DNA from 3 places in the Paracoccus sp. J56 genome. Region 1 is predicted to be linked to each of the others. Evidence: riboswitches for the same ligand, from Rfam matches in the RefSeq annotation. Region 1 holds a riboswitch; each other region holds the start of a gene.

Region 1 (7,082 bases):
CGGCTCCGATTTCGGGCGTCGTCGGCCGCGCGCTGGTGACCGAGGGCGCGCTGGTCAACGCCCAGACCGACATCATGGCGACGATCCAGCAGCTTGACCCGGTCTATGTGGACTTTACCCAATCCTCGTCCGAGCTTTTTGCCTTGCGCCGCGCTTTGGCTGCGGGGCAGCTTGCGATGCTTTCGTCTGATGAAGCCGAGGTACGGCTGATCTTTGATGACGGCACGGAATATACCCATTCGGGCAAACTGCTGTTCTCGGAAGCAAGCGTGGACAGCTCGACCGGGCAGATCACGCTGCGGGCCGAGTTCCCGAACCCCGAGGGCGATCTGCTGCCGGGTCTTTACGTCCGCGTGCGGATTGAACAGGCGGTACGCGACAACGCCCTGATCGTGCCGCAAATGGCGGTGCAGCGCGACCAGTCGGGTCAGGCCTATGTCTATGCGATGAAGGATGACGAAACTGTCGAGCGCCGCAATGTGACCCTTGGCCAGACCACCGATAACCGCTGGCTGGTCGAAGCGGGGCTGAAGCCGGGCGATCGGGTTGTGGTTGCGGGTGCACAAAAGCTGTATCCCGACGCCAAGGTGGTTGCGCTCCCGGCAAATGCGCCGGCTGCAACCGAAGCCCCGGCCGCTGCGGAAGAATCCGCTCAGCCCGCAGCGCAGGAGTAAGCGGATGGCACGGTTCTTCATTCACCGGCCAGTGCTCGCCTGGGTAATCGCGATCTTTTTCGTCATCGCGGGGATTTTGTCCCTGCCGCTGATCCCGGTCGCGCAATACCCGCAGGTGGCATGGCCACAGATCACCATTTCGACCGCCTACACCGGTGCCGCGCCGGGCGAGATCAACCGCGCCGTCGCCCAGCCCATCGAGGATGAGCTGAACGGCGTCGAAGGGCTGGCCTATTACGAATCCGTTTCGGATTCTTCGGGCGCCATGTCGATCACCGCGACATTCGAACCGGGAACCGACGTTGCCCGCGCTCAGGTCGATGTGCAGAACGCGGTCGCCCGGGTCGAACCTCTGTTGCCGCAAAGTGTGGTCGATCAGGGTATCCTGATCGAGGAGGCGGGCACCGGCTTTTTGATGTTGGTTGCTCTGACCTCTGATGACGGCACGCTGAACGACATCGCGCTTGGGGATTACCTGAACCGCAACGTGGTGGGCGAGATACGCCGCATTGAGGGTGTCGGTCGCGCACAGGTCTTTGCGCCGGAACGTGCACTGCGCATCTGGGTCGACCCGACCAAGATGACCGGGCTTAACCTCAGCTCGGCCGAGATCGTGGCAGCGGTACGGGCGCAGAACGCGCAGGTTGCGGCAGGCAAGGTCGGCGCAGACCCGAACCCCATCGGCCAGCAGCTGACCGCGACCGTGCTGATCAAGGGTCAGCTCGACGATGTCGATGAATTCGGTAACATCGTGCTGCGCGCCAATCCCGACGGCTCGACCGTGCTTTTGCGCGACGTGGCGCGGCTTGAAATCGGGGCAGAGAGCTACAGCTTCTCGTCGCGTATCAACGGCAAGCCGGCGGCGGCGCTGGGTATCCAGCTTTCGACGACCGGTAACGCGCTGAACACCTCGGAGGCGGTGCATGAGAAGATGGAGGAACTGTCCCGCTTCTTTCCGGATGGGGTCACCTACACCATTCCCTATGACACCACACCTTTCGTCGAGGCCTCGATCGAAAAGGTTCTGCATACGCTGCTAGAGGCGGTGGGACTGGTTTTCCTGGTGATGTTCCTGTTCTTGCAGAACTTTCGCTATACGATCATCCCGACCGTTGTGGTGCCCATCGCGTTGATGGGAACGGTGGCCGTCATGCTGGCGGCGGGCTTTTCGATCAACGTGCTGACCATGTTCGCCATGGTGCTGGCCATCGGCATCCTTGTCGATGACGCGATCGTGGTGATCGAGAACGTCGAACGCATCATGGCAAGCGAGGGTTTGCCGCCACGTGAGGCGACGGAAAAAGCCATGGACCAGATCTCGGGCGCTATCGTCGGCATCACGCTGGTCCTGGCGGCGGTCTTTGTGCCTATGGCCTTTTTCCCCGGTTCGTCGGGTATCATTTATCGCCAGTTCGCGCTGACCATGGTGGTGTCGATCCTGTTCTCGGCCTTCCTCGCGCTGACGCTGACGCCGGCGCTTTGCGCGACCTTCCTCAAGCCCATCAATGGCCATCACGAGAAAAAAGGTTTCTTTGGCTGGTTTAACCGCAACTTCGACCGGCTGACCAACCGCTATACCCGCGTGGTCGGCTTTGTCACGAGGCGGCGGCTGGTGATGATGGTCTTTTATCTGGCGCTTGTCGGAGCGACGGCCATGGGCTTTCTGCGCCTGCCGACCAGCTTTTTGCCGAACGAGGATCAGGGCTTTATCATTACCGATATCCAGACCCCGCCGACGGCCAGTTCGAACCGCACCGATGAGGTGCTGACGCAGGCCGCACAGATGTTCCAGCGCAACGACGCGGTCGAGAATACCGTGGCAATCCGGGGCTTCAGCTTTTCGGGGCAGGGGCCGAATGCCGGGCTGATGTTCGTCACCTTCAAGGACTGGGCCGAGCGTGATCAGTCGGCACAGACCATCGCTGATGCCGCGAATATGGAGATGTTTACCTATCAGGACGCGCAGGCCTATGCGCTGTCTCCGCCTCCGATTCCCGGCTTTGGTTCCACTGGCGGCTTCAGCTTCCGCCTGCAGGACCGTGGTGGGCAGGGGCAGGACGCGCTGCTTGCAGCCGCCCAGCAGATCATGGCCAAGGCGCAGGAAAACGGCATCGCGACCGGCCTGCGCATCGAGGGTCTGCCCTCGGCCGCGCAGGTCTATGTCACCATCGACCGTGAAAAGGCCAATGCCTTCGGCGTGACCTTTGCCGATATCTCGGCGACGATCTCGCAATATCTGGGGTCGGCCTACATCAACGACTTCCCCAATGCCGGGAAGATGCAGCGCGTGGTCATGCAGGCCGAGGAAAACTCGCGCATGCAGGCCGAGGACATCCTGAAGCTCACCGTGCGCAACAGCAATGGTGGCATGGTGCCTTTCTCGTCCTTTGCAAGCGTAAGCTGGGAGCAGGGGCCGTCGCAGGTCGTGGGTTATAACGGTTATCCCTCGATCCGTATCGCGGGTGCTGCTGCTCCGGGCTACAGCTCTGGTGCCGCCATGGCCGAGATGGAGCGTCTGGCGACCGAACTGCCGCAGGGCTTTGGCTATGAATGGACTGGTCAGTCTCTGGAAGAGATCCAGGCCGGTTCGCAGGCGACGCTGCTTTATGCGATGAGTATTCTCTTTGTCTTCCTGCTGCTTTCGGGCCTTTACGAAAGCTGGTCGATTCCGCTGTCGGTGATGCTGGTGGTGCCCTTGGGCGTTCTGGGGTGTGTCGGGGCGGTGATGCTGCGTGACATGCCGAACGACATCTACTTCAAGGTCGGCCTGATCGCGATCATCGGCCTGTCTGCCAAAAACGCCATCCTGATCGTCGAATTCGCCAAAGAGCTGCGCGAACAGGGTCAAAGCCTGATCGAGGCGGCGGTACAGGCGGCCAAACTGCGCTTCCGGCCGATCCTGATGACCTCGCTGGCTTTTACGCTGGGCGTGGTGCCGCTTGCGATCGCAACGGGACCCTCGGCTGCCAGCCAGAACGCGATCGGTACCGGCGTGATCGGTGGGATGGTCGCGGCCACCGTCCTTGCTGTGTTTTTTGTTCCGGTGTTCTTCGTGTTCGTCCTTGGGCTTGTCAGCCGCCTGACCGGCGCAAAAGCTGAGAAGCCTGCAAAAGCCGATACGGCGGGCTAGGCTCCGGCTTCGCCGCAAGGGTACGGGCGGTCCCGGGGGCCGCCCGTGCTTTCCCTTCTTTTCCGCGACCCGGTTCCGGGCCGTTTCAAGCAGAGAGTTTCGGATGACTCATACCTTGTCTCTTTCCCGTCGCGGCATCCTGGGCGGGTTCGTCTCGACCCTGGCGCTTGCCGCCTGTAACCCGGTCACCTACACGGCGCCCAAGGCCGATGTGGCTACAAGCTTTGCCTCCAGCTCTCCGGCCCGGCGCGCCGGCTCGAACGCCTGGTGGGCAGCGTTTCGCGACAAGCGGCTGGATGCGTTGATTGCAGCGGGGCTAAAGCGCAACCTTGATGTCCAGACCGCTGTTGCCACGATCCGCGAGGCACAGGCCAATGCCCGGCTGGTCGGTGCAAACGACCTGCCGCAGGCGCAGGCCGAAGGTGCGGCCGGACGCGCGCACAACGAAACCGGCGTGGTCGAAACCACCTCTGCGACGCTGGGCGTTTCGTGGCTGATTGACCTTTTTGGGCAGAACCGCGCCGCGCGCGAGGGTGCCTCGGCCCGGCTGGATGCGGCCTATCTGTCAGCAGAAGTGGCGCGGCTGACCGTCGCCAGCGCAATCGCCTCGGCCTATGTTGATGCGCGCTACTATCAGGAGACGATGGCTCTGACCCGCCAGAGCCTTCAAAGCCGCAAGCGCACGCTTGAGATGACGCGGACGCAGGATGCCTTTGGCAGCGCCTCGCGCCTTGAGGTGCTGCAGGCTGAGCAGCTGGTTGCCCAGGCCGAGGCGGCCTTGCCCGCGCTTGAGGTCGGGTTTGACCAGTCGGTGAACCGGCTTGCGACCCTGACCGCTGGGCGCAGCACCGATATCGCGGCGCAGTTGCGCAAGACGGGTGGCCAGCCGCGCGCGCGCTACAGCGCCAGCGTCGGTGTACCTGCCGATGTGATCCGGGTGCGCCCCGATGTGCGCATGGCCGAACGCAACCTTGCCGCAGCTGTCGCCGATGTGGGCGAGGCGCAGGCCGCCTTTTATCCGCGCCTGACCCTGTCGGGCACGATCACGCCGACCAATATCCGCGGTGGCGGCAGCATGAAGACCTGGGGCTTTGGGCCCCAGATCACGCTGCCCCTCTTTACCGGGGGTGCGAATGAGGCCCGGCTGTCGGCTGCGCAGGCGCGTGCCGAACAGGCGCGGCTGGCGTGGCAGGCATCGGTCCTGAAAGCGGTCGAAGAGGTCGAGAACGCGCTGGCCGGCTATAACCGCGACGCTCGCGCAGTTTCCGCGCAATCGCGTCTGGTCGATAACGCCCGCGAGACGGTCAGCCTGACCCGCAGTTCGTATGAACTGGGCGAGGCTGATTTCTTCCCGGTCCTGGATGCCGAGCGCAGCCTGCTTTCAGCCCGTCAGGAACTGGCGGCAGCGGTGCGTCAGCAGGCGCTGAACTTTGTCGCTCTCAGCGCAGCCTCGGCCGGCGGTGTCGGCCTGCCTGCCAGCTGAGGGTATTGACCGGCCGCAGGGAAACGGCCATGCTGCCCGGACGTCAGGGGAGTCCCGCCCAGGGGACTGAGAGGCTGACAGGGACCGTCTTATAGCGGTTCCGGTGAAGCGACCCTTTGAACCTGACCCAGTTGATACTGGCGTAGGAAGACCGAAGGGCATTTCCCCATACGCAGATCGCGGGGTGGTCCTTTCGGGCCACCCGGCCCTTTTCGCATCTCGCGGGGCCGTTGGCCCCTTTCTGCTTCCGGGCTCGGCTGGGTCTCTGCTCAGGGAGAACGAGATGAGCCAGACCCTTCCCACTATCACCACCGGCCCTCTGCCCGGATCGCGCAAGATCCATGTTCCGGGGCAGGTGCACGATATTCGTGTGCCGATGCGCGAAATCGCGGTTTCAAACGAGGCACCGCTGATCGTCTATGACAGCTCTGGCCCCTATACGGATGCCGGGGTGCGGGCCGATATCGCGCGTGGTCTGCCCGATCTGCGCGGCGACTGGCAGTTGCGGCGCGGTGACGTGGCCTCCTATCCGGGCCGTCCCGTGACTGCTGCCGACAACGGGTTTGCCGAGGGCGCGCGCCTGACCCCTGCATTCCCTGAACGCCGCGATCCGCTGCGCGCGGTCGGGGACCGGGCAATTACTCAGCTTGCCTATGCTCGTGCGGGCATCGTCACGCCAGAAATGGAATTTGTCGCCATCCGCGAGAATGAAGGCAGGTTGGCCGCCCATATTCGCGATGGTGATCCAATGGGCGCGGATCTGCCCGATCTGGTGACGCCCGAGTTCGTGCGGGCCGAGATTGCTGCCGGTCGTGCGATCATCCCGGCCAATATCAACCATCGTGAGCTTGAGCCGATGATCATTGGCCGCAATTTTCGCGTCAAGGTGAATGCCAATATCGGCAATTCCGCCGTCACCTCCAGCATGGAGGAAGAGGTTGAAAAGATGGTCTGGGCGATCCGCTGGGGCGCCGATACTGTCATGGACCTTTCGACCGGGCGCAATATTCACAACATCCGCGACTGGATCATCCGCAACGCTCCGGTCCCGATTGGTACGGTTCCGCTGTATCAGGCACTGGAAAAGGTCGGCGGCGTCGCCGAGGATCTGAGTTGGGAGATTTACCGCGATACGCTGATCGAGCAGGCCGAACAGGGCGTCGATTACTTTACCATCCATGCCGGGGTGCGCCTGCATATGATCCCGCTGACTGCGCGCAGGGTGACGGGGATCGTCAGTCGCGGAGGCTCGATCATGGCGAAATGGTGTCTGCATCACCACCGCGAGAGCTTTCTCTATGAGAATTTTGAGGAAATCTGCGACATCATGCGTGCCTATGATGTCAGCTTCAGTCTGGGCGACGGGTTGCGCCCCGGTTCGATCGCTGATGCCAATGACGAGGCGCAATTCGCCGAGCTTCGCACCTTGGGTGAGCTGACCAAAATCGCATGGGCCAGGGATTGCCAGGTGATGATCGAGGGGCCGGGCCATGTGCCCATGCATAAGATCAAGGCGAATATGGATGAGCAGCAGCGCCATTGCCATGACGCGCCCTTCTATACGCTCGGGCCGCTGACCACCGATATCGCGCCGGGCTATGATCATATCACCTCGGCCATTGGCGCGGCGATGATTGGCTGGTTCGGGACCGCGATGCTTTGCTATGTCACGCCCAAGGAACATCTGGGTCTGCCCGACCGTGACGACGTCAAAACCGGTGTGATCACTTACAAGCTGGCCGCTCATGCCGCCGATCTGGCCAAGGGTCATCCCGGGGCGCGTCTGCGCGATGAC
Region 2 (7,082 bases), on a different contig from region 1:
AACCATGGAGAAAATCCTTGGCGGCGTGAATAAGGTCATTCTGGATGGCGAAGGCGGGCAGGGCGTCGTGCCCTATCTGCCGCTGGATCAGCTGCGCAGCAGGGCGCCCGGCTCTGCCAATACCAATACCGGCGGAGGGAACTAGTAATGAATCGCGCCATTTCGCTTTTGGCTCTGCCGTTTCTGGTCGTGGTGGCTGTTCTGGTCGTCGCTGCGCTTTATATCGTCGATGTGCGTGAAAAGGCGCTGGTCCTGCGCTTTGGCGAGGTGGTCGAGGTGCGCGAAGAGCCCGGTCTGGGCATCAAGGTGCCTTTCCTCGACAATGTGGTGAAATACGACGCCCGCATCCTTGGCCTGCCGACCCCGCCGATGGAGGTGACGCCTCTTGATGACCGCCGTCTGGTCGTCGACGCCTTTGCACGCTGGCAGATTACCGATGTCGTGCAGTTCCGCCGCGCGGTAGGCGCAGGCGGTATCGAGTTCGCTCAGCGCCGGCTTGAACCGATCGTGACCAATGCCATCCGTCAGGTGCTGGGTTCGGTCCCCTCAACCACTGTTCTGTCTGATGACCGGACCCCGCTGATGAACCGCATCCGCGACCTTGCGCGCGAAGATGCCAAAGATCTGGGCATCCGGGTCATTGACGTGCGTCTGACCCGCACCGATCTGCCCGAGCAGAACCTGACCGCCACCTATGCCCGGATGCGGGCCGAGCGTGAGCGTGAAGCGGCTGATGAGATCGCCCGTGGTGGTGAGGCCGCGCAGCGCGTCCGCGCCGCTGCCGACCGTACCGTGGTCGAGCTGACCTCCGAGGCGCGCAAGCGGGCCGAGGTGATCCGGGGTGAGGCCGATGCCCGTCGTAACGCGATTTATGCCGATGCTTTCGGCCGCGACCCTGAATTCTTTGCCTTCACCCGCTCGATGACCTCTTACGAGCGTGCGCTGAAGGGCGAGAACAGCTCGCTGGTTATCAAACCCGAGGGCGAGTTCTTTGACTATCTGCGTTCGGATGGTGCAGAGAACGCCCGCCCGGTGCCGCTGCCTCCCCCGGCTGCTGCTGCCACCGAGGCGGCGGATGAGGGCGATGTTCAGGGGGCTTTGCAGCCGGGTGAAACCCCTGCGCCGGTCCAGACGAACCGCGACGGCCAGCCCCTTGGGGCCAATGCGGGGGTGACGCTGACGCCCTTGCCGGAAACGCTGGCCAGCCCGCCGCAAGAAGAACCGGTGGTCACGCCCACCGAATGATCCGGGAAGGATCTGAATAGCAAAAGGGCGGGACAAGATGTCCCGCCCTTTTCTCATGCCTGCTTTCCGTTTCACTCGATGCGGGCGGCCTGCCGCTGTTCCTCTTCGGCCAGTTCGCGCTGCCATTCCCGCCAGATTGATACCAGCAGCGCCATCAGCACCGGGCCGACAAACAAACCCACGATACCCATGGTCTTGACCCCGCCGATCAGGCCGAAAAATGTCGGCAGGAAGGGCAGCTTGACCGGTCCTCCGACCAAGACCGGGCGGATGGTCTTATCGACTACGAAAAGCTCGCAAGTGCCCCATAAAAACAGCGCCGCCCCCGCTACGGGCGAGCCGCTGGCAGCAAGATAGGCCGAGACAAGGGTAAAGCACAGCGGTGCGCCACCCGGGATCAGCGCCATAAAGCCGGTGATGACGCCAAATGTCACGGGTGAGGGGACACCAGCCAGCCAATAGGCCAGCCCCAGCACCACACCTTCGCCAATCGCAATCAGGGTCATGCCGGTCACTGTCGAGCTGATGGTGGCAGGCACAACGCGCGACAGCCGCTCCCACCGGTCGGGCAGGATGCGCCGGCCGACCTGGTCGATCTGGGCGACAATCCGATCTCCGTCGCGGTAAAGTACGAACAGCGTAATGAGCATGAAAAGCAGCGTCAGCGCCAGATGAAAGGCCAGCGTTCCGGCTGTCACCGCACCGCGATAGATAGCCCCGATATTCGAGCCGCTGACCAGCTGCACGATCTCGCTGATGCCGCCCGGGCGGCCGACATAGTTCTGCCAGTTCTCGTCCAGCCAGTCTCCGATCTGGGGCAGCTCAACCATCCATGCCGGGGTTGGTGCGCCAGAACTGTTGATCATAATCGCCCAGTTGATCCAGTCGCGCAGCTCCCGAAAGGCATAGATCAGCGCCATGGCGATGGGAATCAGCAGAAAGCAGACCAGTACCAGCACCAGAAGCGTCGCCGCTCCGGTCCGGCCGAGATTGAGCTGAAATGCCGCGCGGTCGCGCAGGGGCCAACTTGCCAGCGCGATGACCGAGGCGGCCAACACAGGCACCAGAAAGCCGTGAAAGAAATAGACCGAAGCCGCCACGATAGCGAGCAGCAGCCAACGCGCAGCCGATATATTGGTCAGCAGGGGGGGGCGGTGCAGGCGCAGCCCGACCTGTTTCTGGCCTTGCCGCAACGCGGCGGTGGGGTTCGGTGCTGTCGCGCTTGTCGGTTTCGGCATTTCGCCTGTCGTCATGGTCCCGATCCTGCCTGCGTGCGGGTAAGCCCGCCATGTCGCAACAGGATAACATCTGGCCCCGGGCTGCAAGTCGGAATGCCACCCCGCCACGCGGGCAAGTCCTTGATCCCGGCTCACGATCCTGTGTGCTGGCCTGCGCGCGGGCGATCCGGACGATGCGTGACAGCCCCTCCCGACCTGGCTAACCTGTCGCGCACCAGGGGGTGTCCCGGCAAGGGGCTGAGAGGCTGCTGGCGCATATACTGCGCGGCGCGGCGACCCTTTGAACCTGATCCGGATCATGCCGGCGAAGGGATGGGAAGGGACCAGCCGTCATCTGCCCGCCCTTTGCCGGCCCCACTGCGAGGCCGTCCGACTATCCGGTCTTGCCCCCGCCAAAGAGGATGCGATGACCGAAACCTTTTTTGAAACCTTGCGCCAGGAAACCGTTGCCCAATGGGATGCCGCCGTGAATCACCGCTTTGTGCGCGAGCTTTGCACGGGCGAGATCAGCGATGCGGTCATGGCGCGCTATCTGGTGCAGGATCACCGCTTTCTGGATGCTTTTCTGACGCTTCTTGGGGCGGCAATCGCCTCGGCAGACCGGTTCGAATCGCGCCTGCGCTTTGGCCGCTTTGCCGGCATGGTCTCAGGGGATGAAAATGATTATTTCCTGCGCGCCTTTGATGCGCTGGGGGTCAGCGCCGAGGCTCGTGCGCAGATCCCCGACAGCGCGCCAACCACGGGTTTTCAGGCCCTGATGCGCGAGGCTGCTGCGACGCGCAGCTATCCAGCGGTGCTGGCAGTGCTGAATGTGGCCGAAGGTCTATATCTTGACTGGGCAAGCCGTGCGCCCCAACCGCTGCCCCCGAATTTTGTCCATGCCGAGTGGATTACCCTGCACGATAATCCCTTTTTCCGCGATTTTGTCGCGTTCCTGAAAAAGGAACTTAATCGCGTCGGCTCACAGGGGGCGGATCAGGCACGGGACTTTTTCCGCCGGGCCGTTCAGCTGGAGCTGGAGTTTTTCGATGACAGTTACACTGGTTAGCGATTAATTCTCGACAATTTCGAGATACAGCGGACCATTTGGCGGACCGCATTCCCGGTAGTCGAGAATGATGCGCAGCAGCCCGGCAGGCGCTACCCGCTCAGAGGTGTGGCGCAATTCAGGCGGGCTCCACCAGCGGAACTCACGAAAGGTGGCGGCCTCGGGCGCGTTAAGTACCCGGGGCACAAATTCCGGGGTCTCGATCAGAAAGTAGTCCTCGGACTGCCGCCAGCGGTGCTGGTGCAGGGTCATCATGACCTGCCGTTTCCAGACCAAAGGGCCAAGGGCGGGCAGGGTAAAGCCCAACTCTTCGGCCAGTTCGCGGCGCAGGGTTTCTTCGGGCGTCTCACCCGGCTCAACGCCGCCGCCGGGAGTGATCCACCAATCGCCGCCGCCGTAATCGACACGCATCAGCAACACCCGGTCCCCGGGTGTCAGCAGAATGGCCCGCATGGCCTGTCGGTCGATGATCCTCATGCAGTCTGGGCCTTGGACAACAGGCAAAAGAAAAGGCCCCGATCCGGCACATGGCCGGGACCGGGGCCCCAATATGGTCAGCGACGCTTACTCGTCGTCATTGTCCGGCACATCGGCGATGTCATCCAGCGACACGTCGCCGTCGTCATCGTCATCGTCCAGCAGATCGTCATCCAGATCGCCGGCATCGGCGTCATCGTCCAGATCGTCGTCAACAACCAGATCCGTTTGATCGTCATCGCGCGAGGCGGTCTTTTCCGCGATCAGCGAGCGTGTGCGGCCGTTGCTCAGGCTTTCCACCGTGAACTCGGCCCCGCAGGCGGGGCAGGTCATCGGATCGTTAGTCAGATCGTAAAAGCGCGTGGCGCAATGGGGGCAAAGGCGTTTCGTGCCCCATTCCTCTTTGGGCATGGTGTTCTCTTTCTGCCGCGTTCAGCTAAATCCGCTGTCCCCTGCCACAGCCGGAACAGGCTGTCAAAGCCTTTTCCCCCTTGCAGGGCAGAGGTGGTGCAGGGGAAACATGGGGCCAGAGGCAATGCTTGGCAAGATGCGATAAATCATGGACAGGATTCTGGTCGGAGGCGACATTCCCGTGACGTTGCGCCGTTCGGCCCGGGCGCGACGCATGACGTTGCGCGTTACACGGGCGGGGGGCGAGGTGGTCCTGACCCTGCCCAGCCGCGCCAGCCTAGCTGCAGGCCGTGCCTTTGCCGAATCGCGAGCCGAGTGGCTGCGCAATACGCGCGCAGGGATGCCGCCCCTGCAGCTGGCCGAACCCGGCGCGCTATTGCCTGTCGAGGGGCGGTTGCGGCGCATCGTCCCGGCAGCGACGCGGCGGATCGAGCTGGCCGGGGACGCAATCCTTGTCCCCGAACACCGCCCGGCCGGAGTGGTGGTTGAGGCATTTCTGAAACATCTGGCACAGGCGCGGCTGGCACCCGCCTGCGACCGTCATGCTGCGGCATTGGGACGCGGCTTTCAGGCGCTGGTCCTGCGTGACACCCGCTCGCGCTGGGGCAGTTGTACCCATGACGGCAGGCTGATGTTTTCATGGCGCCTGGCCATGGCCCCACCCGAAGTACTGGACTATGTCGCAGCGCATGAGGTCGCGCATCTGGCGCATATGGACCACTCGCCAGCCTTCTGGGCCGCGACCGCCCGCCTGCGGCCTGATTACGCCCGGCAACGCGCCTGGCTGCGCGCCCATGGCCATGAGTTGCAGGCATGGCGTTTTCGTGGCTGAAAGGGTCGCTCCTTTGCCTTGACGGCGGCCCCGTTTGTGATCACATGCGGGCATGAGTCCTTCGCGTTCCTCGGAAACCTCGGCCCATGAGCGGCTGTATCGTAACCTGCGTCAGCGCATCATGCTGGGCGAACTGCCGCCCGGTCAGGCGCTGACCCTGCGCGGCATCGCCGCCGAGCATCGCGTCTCGATGACACCCGCGCGCGAGGCGGTGCGGCGGCTGGTAGCCGAAGGGGCACTGTCGCTATCGTCATCGGGACGTATCGCCACGCCGGAACTGTCGGTCGAGCGGATCGAAGAGCTGGCGGCGCTGCGCGGCCTGATCGAGCCAGAACTGGCCTCACGCGCGCTGCCGCGCGCCCATCAGGCGCTGATCGAGCGTATGGCAGTCATCAACGCCGCTATTGGCGAGGCCGCAGAAAGCCATGACGCCATCGGCTATATCCGCACCAATCTTGAATTTCATCGCCTGCTTTACCTGCGTGCGCAGGCCCCGGCGATGCTTGCCATCGTCGAGACGGTCTGGCTGCAACTGGGACCGACGATGCGGGCGCTATATGGCCGGGTCAAACGCAATGAGCCGCCGCGCCATCACCGCATGATCCTCGCCTCACTGCGCGCGGGCGATGAACCGGGTCTGCGGCTGGCCGTGCGCGCCGATGTGACACACGGGCTACGCCATCTGGGCACGACCTGAGGCCATGCCGGACGAAGGGGGGTAAGCCCGGCGCATAGGCCGGGCCCCCTCAGACCTCTTCGATTCGCAACTCGACCGGCTCGCCTGCGATCACGCCGGTGCGGGGCAGGGCCTCGATTGCGTGGTCGATAGCCTCGGGCGTGGTCTTGTGGGTGACGATCAGCACCGGCGCGATGCCTTCATGACCCGAGTGGCCATATTGCCGCATCCGGTCGATCGAGATACCGGAATCGCCCAGGACCGCGGCAACCTTGGCCAGCGCTCCGGGTTTGTCGGTCAGTTGCAGGCGGATGTAATAAGCCGCCGGCACCGCCGTCCGGGCCGGTTGCGGCACCGACAGCCTGGCTGCGGGCTGGCCAAAGCTGGGAATACGCACGCCGCGCGCGATTTCGACCACATCCGAGATGACAGCACTGGCGGTCGGACCTTCGCCCGCACCAGCACCGCGCAGTACGATCTGACCGACCGAGTCGCCTTCGATCACCACCATGTTGGTACCGCCCTGCAATTGCCCCAGCGGGCTGTCAGCAGGGACCAGACAAGGCGACATGCGCTGTTCAAGCCCGCGCCCGGTCATCTGCGCCACACCCAGCAGTTTAATGCGATAGCCCATATCGGCGGCACGGCGGATATCGTCGATGCTGACGCGCTCAATCCCCTCGATCTCGACTGCGTCAAAACTTGGGCGGGTGCCAAAGGCAATGGCGGCAAGGATCGCAAGCTTGTGACTGGCGTCGATCCCGCCCACGTCAAGCGTCGGGTCGGCCTCTAGGTAGCCAAGCTGGCGTGCCTCTTCAAAGACGGTCTCATAGGGCAGGCCGGCGCTTTCCATCCGGGTCAGGATGTAGTTGCAGGTGCCGTTCATGACCCCCATGACGCGGCGGATCTCATTGCCTGCCATCGATTCAGTCATCGCCTTGATGACGGGGATGCCGCCTGCCACCGCTGCCTCGAACCGCAGGACGCGGCCATTCGTCTCGGCCAGCCCGGCCAGCTCCTGGCCGTGGATCGCAAGCAGCGCCTTGTTTGCGGTGACCACGTCCTTGCCGGACTTCAGCGCCGCCAGCACCGCTTCGCGGGCAATGCCTTCTTCGCCCCCGATCAGTTCGACGAAGATATCGACATCCTCGCGCA
Region 3 (7,082 bases), on a different contig from region 1:
GAACGCAGAGCGCGTGGCATTGGTAAATGCCCGCCGCTCACCCATTCAGGACCCCGATCTCGAGGAATGGCTGGCTGGAAAGCAGCTGTCCCTGCAGGCCACGACCGACCAGGCCGAGGCTATGGCGGGGGCGGATTTCGTCATCATCGCCACGCCGACGAATTACGACCCGCGCACGAACCGCTTTGACACCCAAAGCGTCGAGGCTGTGATCGCCCAGGCCCGCGACCACGCCCCGCAGGCAACGATCGTGATCAAATCCACGGTGCCCGTCGGATTCGTGGCACGGATGCGGCAAGAAACAGGCAATGAGAACATCATGTTCTCACCCGAGTTTCTGCGTGAAGGCCGCGCGCTTTACGATAACCTTTACCCGTCGCGCATCGTCGTCGGGGATCATGGCCCCGCTGCGCATAAGCTGGCCGATCTGCTGGCACAGGGCGCGATCCGCAAGGATATGCCGGTGCTTTTCACCGGCCCCGCCGAGGCCGAGGCGATCAAGCTGTTCGCCAACACCTACCTTGCGATGCGCGTGGCCTATTTCAACGAGTTGGACAGCTATGCTCTGGCCCGCGGCCTGAACCCGCGCGAAATCATCGAGGGCGTCGGCCTCGATCCGCGGATCGGCGATCAGTACAACAACCCAAGCTTCGGCTATGGCGGCTACTGCCTGCCCAAGGACAGCAAGCAGCTTCTGGCCAACTATGATCAGGTCCCGCAGAACCTGATTGCGGCGGTGGTGGAAAGCAACCGCACCCGCAAGGACTTCATCGCCGACCAGATCATCGCACGCGAACCCAAGATTGTCGGCGTCTATCGGCTGGTGATGAAGGCCGGCTCGGACAATTACCGCGACAGCTCGATTCAGGGCATCATGAAGCGGATCAAGGCCAAGGGCATTCCCTGCATCGTCTATGAGCCGGTGCTGACCGAGGATCACTTCTTTCACAGTCCGGTCATCCGTGACCTCGACGCCTTCAAGGCCGAGGCCGATCTGATCATCGCGAACCGCCTTGGCCCCGAATTGGCCGATGTGGCAGACAAGGTCTATACCCGCGACCTCTTTGGCGTGAACTGAACGCAGGCAGGGCCCTGCCCCCGGCTTCCCTGACACCCGGACCCCGCAGCCCTTGCAACCCGGGGCGCGGGGCCCTAGTGTCATGCAAACGACTCATACACTTGGGGGGCCCCGCAACGGGGCTGAGAGGTGCAAGGCACCGACCCATCGAACCTGATCCGGGTCATGCCGGCGTAGGGAAGGGTAGAGTGAAGCGGCAAGACCATCCGCAAAACTGTCCCGACCCCGTCTGCATGCCCGGCTGAACTGAAAGGCGGGCCATGCCGGGATTTCCTTCCCCACCTATCGCGCTGACGATTGCCGGATCGGATAGCAGCGGCGGCGCCGGGATTCAGGCCGATCTGAAAAGCTTTTCAGCACTCGGCGTCTTTGGCGCTTCTGTGATCACAGCCATCACCGCCCAGAACACCCGCACCGTTGCGGCGGTCGAACCCGTCAGCCCGGCGATGATCGCCGCCCAGATCGATACGGTCTTTGGTGATCTTGATGTGCGCGCGGTCAAGATCGGCATGCTGGGCGGCCCGGATGTGATCACGGTGGTGGCCGACCGTCTGACCGCGCTTCTGGCAGCCAATCCGATCCCGGTGGTGCTTGACCCGGTGATGGTGGCAAAGTCGGGCGACCCGCTTTTGCCGGACGAGGCAGTCTCGGCCCTGCGTGAACGGCTTATCCCGCTTGCGACCGTTCTGACGCCGAACCTGCCCGAGGCCGCGCGGCTTCTGGATCGCGCCCCCGCGCAAACCCCGGATGAGATGCGGGCGCAGGGCAAGGCACTTTGCGCCCTTGGCGCCACGCATGTGCTGATGAAGGGTGGCCATGCCAGCGGAGAGACCTGCACCGACCTGCTGATCGGAGCCGAACCGCTGACCCTGACCGCACCGCGCCAGCACACAGCGAACACCCATGGCACCGGATGCTCACTGTCCTCGGCCATCGCGGCAGGGCTTGCGCAGGGGATGACGGTGCCGGATGCGGCAGACCGCGCGCATGGCTGGTTGCAGGGTGCAATTGCGGCCGCAGATGAGCTGGCGGTGGGGCTGGGCCATGGGCCCGTGCATCATTTCCACGCGCTATGGAGGCAGGCATGACCGCGATTACCATTCTGGGCGCGGGGGTGATGGGTCTCTCGATTGCGACCGAACTGGCCGCGCGTGGGAAACAGCCGCGTATCATCGACCCTGCCGGCAAGCCCGGCTCACATGCCTGCAGCTGGCGCGCGGGCGGCATGCTTGCCCCCTATTGCGAGGCCGAAAGCGCCGAGCCGGTGGTGCTGCGCCTTGGCCTCGACGCCGCCGATTGGTGGGAAGCAAATGGCGCCGAGGTCACCCGGCGAGGCACGCTTGTGCTTGCCCCCTCACGCGACCGGACCGAACTTGACCGCTTTGCCCGGCTGACCAAGGCTCATCAGCCGGTGACCGGTGACGATATCGCGACGCTGGAACCCGAACTGGCCGGCCGCTTTTCGCGCGGGCTGCATTTCGGCACCGAGGCGCATCTGAACCCCCGCGCCGCCCTGCTGGCTCTGCGCGACCGGCTGGAACAGCGCGGCATCCGTATCGAGACCGAGGGCGCACCGACCGGCATGATCGTCGATGCGCGCGGCCTTGCTGCCAGGGACGAGCTGCCCGATCTGCGCGGCGTGCGCGGCGAAATGCTGGTGCTGCGCTGTCCCGAGGTCACGCTGACCCGCACCGTGCGGCTTTTGCATCCGCGCATCCCGCTTTACGTCGTGCCGCGTGGCGACGGGGTCTATATGATCGGCGCGACCATGCTGGAAACCGGCGGCAAGTATCGCGTCACCGCCCGTTCGGCGGTCGAAATGCTGTCGGCTGCCTATGCCCTGCATCCGGGCTTTGCCGAGGCCGAGATCCTTGAGCTTGGCTCGGACGCGCGCCCCGCCTTTCCCGACAATCTGCCCCGCCTGCGCCGGCGCGGTGGCACGCTTTTCGCCAACGGCCTTTACCGCCACGGCTACCTTCTGGCCCCTGCCGTGGCACGTATGGCCGCCGATTATCTGCTTGAGGGCCGGAAACCGGAGTTCATGGATGAAGATCACCCTTAACGGAGCGCCGCGCGACCTGACCGGCCCGTCCGTGCAGGACGTGCTGACCGAAATCGGACTTGGTACGGCCAAGGTGGCAACGGCACTGAACGGTGCCTTCCTGCCCGCCGCGGCCCGCCCGGAAACGACGCTCAGCGACGGCGACGCGCTGGAAGTCGTGGCCCCCATGCAAGGAGGCTGAGATGCCGGTCTTTTACGGAACCGAGGTCGCAAGCCCGCTGATGCTGGGCACCGCGCAATACCCCTCGCCCGCGATCATGGCCGAGGCATTCCGCGCCTCGGGCGCTGGCATCGCCACCGTCAGCCTGCGCCGCGAAGGCGGCGGCGGGCAGGACTTCTATCGCCTGATCCGCGATCTGGGCATCCCCGTCCTGCCCAATACCGCCGGCTGCCATTCGGTACGCGAGGCCGTGACCACCGCCCAGATGGCACGCGAGCTGTTCGAGACGCCCTGGATCAAGCTTGAGGTCATCCGCGACGACGACACACTTTGCCCCGATGTGATCGCGCTGGTCGAGGCGGCACGGGCGCTGTCCGGGGACGGCTTTCAGGTATTCCCCTATTGCACCGAGGATCTGTCGGTCTGCGGACGGCTGCTTGATGCGGGCTGCGAGGTGCTGATGCCCTGGGGCGCGCCCATCGGCTCGGGCCGGGGGCTGAACAATCCCTATGGGCTGCGCAGCCTTCGGGCGCATTTCCCCGGTATCCCGCTGGTGGTCGATGCAGGCATCGGCCTGCCAAGTCACGCCGCGCAGGCGATGGAGCTGGGCTATGACGCGGTGCTGCTGAACACCGCCGTCGCCAAGGCAGGCGATCCGGTCGCGATGGCCCGCGCCATGGCATCGGCGATCGAGGCCGGAAAACTGGCCCATGGCGCAAACCCGATCGAGGCACGCGACATGGCCGCGCCTTCGACCCCTCTGTTTGGAATGGCGGTGCTGGGATGAAATTGCCGCGCTTTTACCCGATCTTTGACAGCGCCGATTGGCTGCGCCGCGCCCTGCCTCTGGGCGTGAAACTGGTTCAGGTCCGCATCAAGGACCAGCCCCCGGCCCGGCTGATGGGCGAGCTGGCATTGTGTCGGGAACTTTGCCGCGATCACGGCGCGACGCTGGTCGTCAATGATCACTGGCAGGCCGCCATCGACCTTGGCTGTGATTTCATCCATCTGGGACAAGAGGATCTGGACACCGCCGACCTGCCGGCGATCCGCCGCGCCGGGCTGCGGCTTGGCATCTCGACCCATGACCATGCCGAGTTGGAGCGGGCGCAGGCCCTTAAGCCTGATTACATCGCCCTGGGCCCGGTATGGCCGACCATTCTGAAAAAGATGAAATGGGAACAGCAGGGCCTTGACCGCGTCCGCGAATGGCGCAGGCTGGTGGGCGAGACGCCGTTGGTCGCCATCGGCGGCATGACACCCGGGCGCACGCTGGAAGCCTTTGCCGCGGGCGCGGATATTGCTTCGGTTGTCACCGACATCACGCTGAATCCCGACCCCGAGGGCCGCATCCGCGAATGGCAGCGGGTGGCGGCATGACCCGCTATGCCCGCCAGATGGTCCTGCCCGAGGTCGGCGCAGCGGGGCAAGAGCGTATCTCTGCCGCCCGCGTGCTGATCGTCGGCGCGGGCGGTCTGGGTGTGCCCGCACTGCAATATCTTGCCGGGGCAGGCATCGGGCAGATCACCCTGATCGACGCTGATACGGTCGAGGAAACGAACCTGCACCGCCAGCCGCTGTACCGGATCGACGACATCGGTCAGCCCAAGGTCCGCGCCGCCGCGCAGGCGCTGGCGCGGCTGAACCCTGCCGTTAAGGTCGAGGCGCTAAAGGACCGGCTGACACCCGTGAATGCGCCTGCGCTGATCGCGGCGGCGGATGTGGTGCTGGATTGCGCCGACAGCTATGCGGCCAGCTACACCTTGTCTGATGGCTGCCTTGCAGCGGGAAAGCCGCTGATCTCGGCCTCGGCGCTGGGGCTTTCGGGCTATGTCGGCGGGTTCTGCGGCGGTGCGCCCAGCCTGCGCGCGCTTTTCCCCGACCCGCCTGACAGCGGCCAGACCTGCGCGACCGCTGGCGTGCTTGGCCCTGTCGTCGGGATGCTGGGCTGTATTCAGGCCCAGATGGCGCTGCGGCTGATCCTTGGCACCACGCCCTCGCCCTTGGGTGAGTTCGTTCGCTTTGAGGCCGGCCGCTTCAGTCAGTTCCGCTTTGACGCCGCGCCCGAAACCACCGGCCCCCGCTTTATCGCACGTGATGAAATCACCCCAGCTGATCTGGTCATCGACCTGCGCCCCGAAGACGAGGCGCCGCGCAAGGCCACCCCGCAGGCGCTGCGCCTGCCCGGATATGGCCCAACCGGTCCCCTGCCCGAGCCCGGTCAGCGTGTGGTGCTGGCCTGCCGTTCGGGTCTGCGTTCCTGGCGCGCCGCCGACGCGCTTTCCCACCGTTGGGATGGCGAAATCGCCCTTCTTGCCCTTGGAGACGAGAATTGATGAAACATTTCACCCTTGCCGCCGCCTTTGCCCTGCTGGCCCAGCCAGTGCTGGCCGAGGATAAGGTCACGCTGATCCTTGACTGGTTCGTGAACCCCGACCATGCGCCGATCATCGTTGCGCAGGAAAAGGGCTTCTTCAAGGACGAGGGGCTTGAGGTCGAGATCGTCGCCCCCGCCGATCCTTCGGATCCGCCCAAACTGGTCGCCGCGGGCAAGGCCGATTACGCCATCAGCTACCAGCCGCAACTGCATCTGCAGGTGCATGAGGGCCTGCCCCTGCGCCGCGTCGGCACGCTGGTCGCAACGCCGCTGAACTGTCTGATGGTCAAGGCCGATGGTCCGGTGCAAGAGATTGCGGATCTCAAGGGCAAAAAGATCGGCTATTCCGTCTCGGGCGTCGAAGAGGCGCTGGTGGGCCAGATCCTTGCCTCGGCCGGGCTGACGATGAACGATATCGAGATGGTCAACGTAAACTGGTCGCTGTCGCCCGCATTGATTGCCGGTCAGGTCGATGCCACCATCGGCGCCTATCGCAATTTTGAGCTGACGCAGATGCGGCTCGAGGGGGCCGAGGGCAAATGTTTCTTTGTCGAGGAACAGGGCGTTCCGACCTATGACGAGCTGATCTTTGTCGCCAACCCCGACAATCTGGATCGCGACCGCACCCTGCGCCTGCTGCGCGCGGTCGAACGCGGCGCACAATATATGGTCAACCACCCCGGCGAAGCATGGGAGCTGTTCTCGGCCACCGCGCCCGACCTCAAGGACGAGCTGAACTCTGAGGCGTGGAAGGAAACGCTGCCGCGCTTTTCGCAAAGCCCCGCCGCACTGGATCAGGGCCGTTATGCCCGGTTCGAGGAATTCCTGCACAAGGCCGGCCTGATCGACAAGGTGCTGCCCGTCTCGGATCTGGCGGTGGATGTGGGGGCCGCGCAATGACCAGCTATGGCCACGCCTTCGCCGCCTGGCGCGCCGCCTGCCAACCGGATTGGGATGCCTATACCCGTCATTCCTTTGTCGAAGGATTGCGCGACGGCACCCTGCCGCAATCGGCTTTTCTGACCTATCTGGTTCAGGACTATCTGTTCTTGCAGAACTTTTCGCGCGCATGGGCGCTGGCCGTGGTCAAGGCTGGTGATCTTACGGAAATGCAGACCTGCTCGACCACGGTTCACACGCTGCTGAACCATGAAATGGACTTGCATGTGCGCACCTGCGCCAGCGCCGGCATGGATCGCGAGGTGCTGAGCAACGCCCAAGAGGCGGTGACCAATATCGCCTATACCCGCTATGTGCTCGAGGCAGGCTATTCGGGCGATTTTCTGGACCTGCTTGCGGCGCTGATGCCTTGCGTGCTGGGCTATGGCGAAATCGGGCTGCGGCTTGCACGCGAGGCAGCACCCGACACGCCCTACCGGAACTGGATCGACACCTATGCGGGCGA

Evidence for each region. A riboswitch is a leader RNA that binds a small molecule or an ion and turns the genes downstream of it on or off. The one in region 1 is predicted to bind thiamine pyrophosphate.
Region 2: linked by a shared signal. The riboswitch ahead of M511_RS13160 (TenA family protein) and the one ahead of thiC (phosphomethylpyrimidine synthase ThiC) in region 1 are both predicted to bind thiamine pyrophosphate.
Region 3: linked by a shared signal. The riboswitch ahead of thiD (bifunctional hydroxymethylpyrimidine kinase/phosphomethylpyrimidine kinase) and the one ahead of thiC (phosphomethylpyrimidine synthase ThiC) in region 1 are both predicted to bind thiamine pyrophosphate.

Annotation. Positions count from the first base shown of each region.
Region 1 is NZ_JAFL01000019.1:11,266-18,347, forward strand. Features, by position in the region: gene M511_RS13855 (efflux RND transporter periplasmic adaptor subunit) at 1-674, shown strand, start outside; gene M511_RS13860 (efflux RND transporter permease subunit) at 679-3,804, shown strand; gene M511_RS13865 (efflux transporter outer membrane subunit) at 3,908-5,287, shown strand; TPP riboswitch at 5,323-5,453, shown strand; gene thiC (phosphomethylpyrimidine synthase ThiC) at 5,571-7,082, shown strand, end outside.
Region 2 is NZ_JAFL01000017.1:25,026-32,107, reverse strand. Features, by position in the region: gene hflK (FtsH protease activity modulator HflK) at 1-145, shown strand, start outside; gene hflC (protease modulator HflC) at 148-1,245, shown strand; gene M511_RS13165 (AI-2E family transporter) at 1,317-2,498, opposite strand; TPP riboswitch at 2,691-2,813, shown strand; gene M511_RS13160 (TenA family protein) at 2,890-3,531, shown strand; gene M511_RS13155 (NUDIX hydrolase) at 3,535-4,008, opposite strand; gene M511_RS13150 (FYDLN acid domain-containing protein) at 4,096-4,419, opposite strand; gene M511_RS13145 (M48 family metallopeptidase) at 4,568-5,251, shown strand; gene M511_RS13140 (GntR family transcriptional regulator) at 5,304-5,948, shown strand; gene M511_RS13135 (homoserine dehydrogenase) at 5,998-7,082, opposite strand, start outside.
Region 3 is NZ_JAFL01000029.1:23,338-30,419, forward strand. Features, by position in the region: gene M511_RS16270 (nucleotide sugar dehydrogenase) at 1-1,078, shown strand, start outside; TPP riboswitch at 1,171-1,275, shown strand; gene thiD (bifunctional hydroxymethylpyrimidine kinase/phosphomethylpyrimidine kinase) at 1,339-2,166, shown strand; gene M511_RS16280 (FAD-dependent oxidoreductase) at 2,163-3,140, shown strand; gene thiS (sulfur carrier protein ThiS) at 3,124-3,321, shown strand; gene M511_RS16290 (thiazole synthase) at 3,323-4,087, shown strand; gene M511_RS16295 (thiamine phosphate synthase) at 4,084-4,680, shown strand; gene M511_RS16300 (HesA/MoeB/ThiF family protein) at 4,677-5,636, shown strand; gene M511_RS16305 (ABC transporter substrate-binding protein) at 5,636-6,577, shown strand; gene tenA (thiaminase II) at 6,574-7,082, shown strand, end outside.